2 regions of the Kitasatospora misakiensis genome follow, and region 1 is predicted to be linked to the other one. Evidence: riboswitches for the same ligand, from Rfam matches in the RefSeq annotation. Region 1 holds a riboswitch; the other holds the start of a gene.

What was found. A riboswitch is a leader RNA that binds a small molecule or an ion and turns the genes downstream of it on or off. The one in region 1 is predicted to bind cyclic di-AMP.
Region 2: it holds a riboswitch for cyclic di-AMP, as region 1 does, so the genes downstream of both, ACFP3U_RS14580 (M23 family metallopeptidase) here and ACFP3U_RS10095 (glycoside hydrolase family 16 protein) in region 1, are expected to answer to the same signal.

The regions. Positions count from the first base shown of each region.
Region 1 is NZ_JBHSOF010000009.1:75,773-78,929, reverse strand. It holds gene ACFP3U_RS10105 (alpha/beta hydrolase) at 1-490, shown strand, start outside; gene ACFP3U_RS10100 (MoaF-related domain-containing protein) at 570-899, opposite strand; cyclic di-AMP (ydaO/yuaA leader) riboswitch at 1,234-1,397, shown strand; gene ACFP3U_RS10095 (glycoside hydrolase family 16 protein) at 1,398-2,732, shown strand; gene ACFP3U_RS10090 (hypothetical protein) at 2,854-3,157, opposite strand, start outside.
Region 2 is NZ_JBHSOF010000015.1:121,042-124,198, forward strand. It holds gene ACFP3U_RS14580 (M23 family metallopeptidase) at 267-1,298, opposite strand; cyclic di-AMP (ydaO/yuaA leader) riboswitch at 1,302-1,469, opposite strand; gene ACFP3U_RS14585 (MFS transporter) at 1,779-3,157, shown strand, end outside.

The sequences.
Region 1 (3,157 bases):
GTACTTCACCAAGGACGTGCCCTCGGCCATCCAGGCGACCTACCGGGTCTCCAGCGACCCGCAGTCCTGGGCGTTCATGGGCAATTCGACCGGCGGCTACTGCGCCCTCAAGCTGGCGATGCGTCACCCCGAGGTCTTCCCGACCGCCGTCTCGCTCTCCGGCTACTACCAGGCCGCCGACGACCCGACCACCGGGGACCTCTTCAAGGGCAGCGAACAGCGCCGCAACGAGGCCGACCTGATGTGGCGCCTCCAGAACCTGCCGCAGCCCAAGGTCTCCGTGCTGCTGGCCGGCACCAGGGAGGGCGACGGCAACTACCGCCGCGAGACCGAGGCGTTCGTGGCCGCCACGCGCAGCCCGATGAAGGTGTCCTACAGCATGCTGGAGACCGGCGGCCACAACTTCGAGACCTGGAGCAAGCTGCTCCCGTCCTCCCTGGAGTGGATCTCGCAGCACCTGACCGTCCCGGCCTCCGGCCAGGCGGTCTGACCGCGCAGGCCCCGACCGTACCGACCTACCGGCCGGACCGACCTACCTGCTGTACCGACCTACCGGCCGGACCGGACGCTCAGGCCACCTGCTCCAGCGTGCCGGTGTGCAGCTCGCCGACCCGGCCGCCCTCGCCCTCGTACGTCCAGAACGCGCGGACCGTCATCCGGGCCAGGTCCATGACGTGGCTGACGGTGATCCCGCTCACCTCGGTCCAGCTGACGAAGTACAGCTGCGGGCCGATCTCGGCGACGTGCAGGGTGACGTCCTCCCACTGGCCCGCCGACTCGCCGAGGCCCTCCCAGCGCAGCCGCTTGCCGTCGGCCGAGTAGGCGTTGCGGAAGGCCGCGCCGTTGTCGACCCGGAACAGGAAGGTACGGCCGGCGAAGGCGGGCAGGGACGCGGTCATGGTGGGGCGGTCTCCTCGTCGCTGGACGTGGCGATCGGTGCGGCCCGGACGGTTCCGGACCCGAAGGGATCTCCAACCTATCCGACCACCCCGGCTCCAAGGCGGAGTTTCCCCGCCGGCCCCGCCACTGCGTCCACCCGGCCCAGCCCGGCCCTGTGCACGGCGCGGACGGAGCGCAGGGAGCGCAGCGCGTGACCCGCGTGACCGGTGTGAGCTGTGCGACAACCGTCCCAGGAAGGTTGTCCGTACCCGGACGGTCTGCCTAGCCTGCAAGAGGCTTCCGCCGCAGCGGAGCCCCGCCGTCGGGACGCCGAGTCCCGTCCACCCGCCGGCCGGCAATCGAGCACCACGCGGACGGGAGCGGGGGACCCAGGTCAGTGCCCGGCCGTGCGCTTCGACGTGCGACCGAGGCTAGGGGTGAAGCCGCTTTCCGGGCGGCCGGGCTACCTCAGCGCCCGAACCCGACAGCTCACCTCGTAGGCGTCGCAGAGGACTGCCATGCCTACTTCCTCCCCGCAGCCCGCCCAGCCCGACGGAAGCGCGCGGGCGTTCGGCCGGCGCTCCGTGCCCCGCCACGCCCGTCCCTCCCGCCGGGGCCGCACCGCCGCCCTCGCCGCGACCGGGGCGCTCGCCGTCACCGGCGGCGGACTGCTCGGCATACCGTCCGTGACCGGCGCCCAGGCCGCCTCCCTGCCGACCGTCACCCAGGACAAGCTCGGCCCGGCCACCATGGTCGCGGGCAAGGCGTCGACCGCCTCGCTCACCCTGCACTCCTCCGCCTGCTTCACCGCGAAGACCGTCGGCGTCGGCGTCCGCGACGCGGGCGGGAACAACCTCGACTTCCCCGGGAACGTCTCCAACGCGCGGATCTGCCCGGGCGGCCTGTCGATCACCACCGGCCCGCGCACCCTGGCGGCCGGCAGCTACACCCAGTTCGGCTTCTGGCAGGACGCCGGTGGCACCTGGCACAACCTGCCGTCCCGCCAGCTCGTGGTCTCCGCCGCCACGCCGGCCCCCGCCCCGACGCCGACCCCCACTCCGACGCCCACGCCGACGCCGACCCCCACGCCGACCCCCACGCCGACCCCCACGCCCACCGCCACGCCGAGCCCGACCACGCCGGCCACCGGCAGCCCCGTCCCCGGCAAGAAGCTGACCTGGGACGAGGAGTTCAGCGGCCCGATCGGCTACGGCTCCCGCTGGACCGGCGACCGGAGCAGTTCCTACCACTACGGCAACCACAACCCGGACGACAACAAGCTCGACTGGCTGAACAAGAACAACGTCACGGTCGCCAACGGCGTCGCGACCTTCACCGCCAAGCCGGGCGCCAACACGCTGGAGAACGGCAAGCAGTCCTGGGACACCGGGCTGCTCACCACCGAGTACTCCAACGAGGGCTTCCAGGTGAAGACGGGCGACTACGCCGAGACCAGGGTCAAGCTCCCGGCCGGCACCGGCGCCTGGCCGGCGCTGTGGACGTGGAACGGCACCAGCGGCAGCCACGGCGAGATCGACAGCTTCGAGTACCACACCGACAACCCGAACCTGCTGGAGCTGACCAACCACGTCAACCCCGGCCACCTGTACTACACCGACGCCAAGTCGATCGCCAAGGACGGCTGGGTCACCATCGGCACCTACTACGGCGCCAACTCCGTCGACTGGTACGTCAACGGGGTCAAGGTGTTCTCGGACGGCAAGGGCGTCGGCGCCAACTGGTCCGCGTACCTGATCCTCAACCTGTCCCTGAGCGCGGGGAACTACCACCCCGCGCCCCAGGGCACGGCGCCGATCACCTTCGCCGCGGACTACGTCCGGGTCTACCGGTAAGTCCGCGTCCACCGGTAGATCTGCATCCACCGGTAGGTGCGCGTCCACCGGTGATCACCGCGGGCGACGGTGGCCGATCGTCGGCCACCGCCAACCGCGGTGATCACCGGCCGCCGGCAGGTCAGACGGCCGGACGCGGACCGGTGGTCTCGACGACCTGGATCTCGAACGGCTGCTTGTTGTTCTCCTCGTTCCGGTCGTCGTCGCCGCGGACCGCCACCCAGCCCCCGGTCAGCGTGCCGGGCGCGGGGACGGTGGTCGCGAGGCGGACCGGGATGATCGCGGTCGCGCTGCGGAACTTCGGCAGGCCGGCCGGGAAGGTGCAGCGCACCCGGTGGCCGTTCTGGAACTCGTAGCAGTTCTCCGGGAAGTACGGGACCTCCGGGGTGACGCCCTCGGGCAGGGTGACCACGACGGTGAACGGC
Region 2 (3,157 bases), on a different contig from region 1:
AGACTCCTGACGCCGAGTCAGAATCCGCACCACCGAACCACACCCCCCGGGTACGACGACGGCCGACCCGGCTCACGAAGGAGGTCTCGTGAGCCGGGCCGGCCGGCAGGACGGGCGTGTCCCGCGCCCGTCGATCCACTGAAGGTGCGGCGATCACCCGGTCGTTCGGTCACCCGACATGACCATTCCGGGAGGTCGTTTCGCCCCGCACCCAGCGGTGGCATGTGATCCGGCCCAGTGCCGGATCGCGTCGATCAGACCGAGGGTCAGATCGCGACGCCGTGCGCCCGCAGGTAGGCGAGCGGGTCGATGTCCGAGCCGTACTCCGGGCCGGTGCGGATCTCGAAGTGCAGGTGCGGGCCGGTCACGTTGCCGGTCGCACCGGAGAGGCCGATCTGCTGGCCGACGGTGACGGTCTGGCCGATCGACACGCCGATCGAGGACAGGTGCGCGTACTGGGCGTACTTGCCGTCGGCGAGCTTGATCTCGACCTCGTTGCCGTAGGCGCCGCCGTTGCCGGCCTTCACCACGGTGCCGGCGCCGACGGCGCGCAGCGGGGTGCCGGTGGAGACGACGAAGTCGACACCGGTGTGGTAGCCGGAGGCCCACATCGAGCCGGCCACACCGTAGGCGGTGCCGATCTTCGGGTTGGCCACCGGGGTGACGAAGCCGGAGGCGGCGACGGCCGGGGCCGGGGCGGCGGGCTGCGCGGCCTGGAGGGCGACGGCCTGGACCGCCGGCTTGGCGGCCGGGGCGGCCGGGGCGGCCGGCTTCGCCGAGTCCTGCGAGACCTGCGCCTTGGCGGCGGGGGCCGCGGGCGCGGCGGGCTTGGCGGCCGGGGCCGGGGCGGCCGGCTTCGCGACCTCGGCGGCCTTGGCGCCCAGCGCGAGCTTCTGGCCCGGGAAGATGAGGTTCGGGTTGGCGCCGACGACCGAGCGGTTGTGGTCGTACAGGGCCTTCCAGCCACCGTCGACGTTCTTGGCATCGGCGATCTTCGACAGGGTGTCCCCGCCAACGACCTTGTAGGTGTCCTCGACCGGAGCGGCCGGAGCAGCCGGAGCGGCGGGGGCGGCAGCCGGAGCAGCGGGGGCGGCCGGAGCAGCGGCCGGGGCGGCGTCGACGCTGACGGCACCGGTCCAGGTGCTGCTCTGCTGCGTCTGGCCGGCGGCCGGGGCCTCGTGCGCCTGGGCGGTGATGGTGGTCACCAGCGGGAGGGCGAAGGCGGCACCGGTGACGGCGGTGGCGATGCCGATCCGGGCGGCGCGGGGCAGGGCGATACGACGAGCCTGTGCGGGCATGGAAGATGTCCTCTCCGACGCCTACGAGGTGAGCTGTCGGGTTCGGGCTGGAGTTGCCCGGCCGCAATAAGACGCGGCTTCACCCCAAGCCGGACCGTGGGAATTCGGGTCCGGCGACTTACCTGTGGGTCCCCCGCTCCTGCCGTACAGAGTTCGTTGCGTACCACCGGGCAGCGGCAGGACTAGGCGTTCCACCCGGTGGCCACCCGGGCTGACGCCGGGCGGTCGCTGAACTAAAACCCATCCGTTCGGGTGAAGCAATGTCGATCTCCGGCACCCGGGACCAAAGTCCGGAATGTCGTGACGCTCCGCTCGAGAGGCATGCACAGTACGTGCACAATCCATTCACCGCGCGCAAGTGATCCGGTACTCTCCGCCGATATCGTCATCGGTGCGCACACGATCACTCACCCAACGGACATCCCCGACACACCCCCGGTGACCCTTGTCACTTCAGCCCCGGGAGACCGACCATGAGCCGTGACTACCTCCGAGGCCGGCACCCTGCGATTGAGCACCGCGCAGGGACGCTGGGTACTTCTGGCGACGGTGCTCGGCTCCAGCATGGCGATGCTCGACGGGACCGTCGTGAACGTCGCGCTGCCCCGGATCGGCACCGATCTCGGCGCCCAACTCGACGCCCTGCAATGGACGCTCAACGCCTATCTGCTCACCCTGGCGGGCCTGATCCTGCTCGGCGGCGCGCTCGGCGACCGGTACGGCCGGCGCCGGGTCTTCCTGCTCGGCGTGGTCTGGTTCGCCGCCGCGTCGGCGGCCTGCGCCGCCGCCCCCACCATTGAGGTGCTGATCGCGGCGCGCGCCGTGCAGGGCATCGGCGGGGCCCTGCTCACCCCGGGCTCGCTGGCGATGCTCCAGGCGGTGTTCCATCCGGACGACCGCTCGGCGGCGGTCGGCCTCTGGTCCGGACTCGGCGGGGTGTCGGCGGCCGTCGGCCCGTTCCTCGGCGGCTGGCTGGTGGACGGACCGGGCTGGCGCTGGATCTTCCTGCTGAACCTGCCGCTGGCCGCGATGGTGGTCGCGGTGGCCGCCCGGCACGTCCCGGAGAGCCGGGACGAGTCCGCGACCGGCCGCTTCGACGTGCTCGGCGCGGTGCTGGCCGCCCTCGCGCTCGGCACCATCACCTACGCGCTGACCGCCGCCGGGAACGGCCTGTCCGCCACGGTCTGGGTGACCGGCGCGGCCGGCGTGCTGCTCGGCGCCGCCTTCATCGTGGTCGAGCGCCGCACCCCGGAGCCGATGCTGCCGCTCGGCCTGTTCTCCTCACGGCTGTTCACCGCCGTGAACCTGGTCACCCTCGCCGTCTACGCGGCGTTCAGCGGCGTCTTCTTCCTCCTGGTCGTCCAGCTGCAGATCGTCTCCGGCTTCTCCCCGCTGATCTCCGGGCTGGCCCTGGTGCCGATCACCGTGATCATGCTGGCGCTATCCGCCCGGGCCGGACGGCTGGGCAAGCGGATCGGCCCGCGGCTGCCGCTCACCGTCGGCCCGCTGCTCTGCGCGGTCGGCGTGCTGCTGATGCTGCGGATCGGGCCCGACGCCTCGTACTGGACGGACGTGCTGCCCGCCGTCGCGGTGATGGGCAGCGGGATGGTGCTGCTGGTCGCCCCGCTGACCGCCACCGTGCTGGCGGCGGTGGAGGTGCGGCACGCGGGCATCGCCAGCGGGGTCAACAACGCCGCGGCCCGCGCAGCCGGCCTGCTCGCCGTCGCCGCGCTGCCCGCCCTGGCCGGTCTCAGCGGCGACGCCTACCAGGTGCCGTCCGCGGTCGACTCCGCCTTCCACACCGCGATGCTGATCTGCGCCGGGCTGCTCGTGGCGGGCGGGCTGACGGCCCTGGCCGC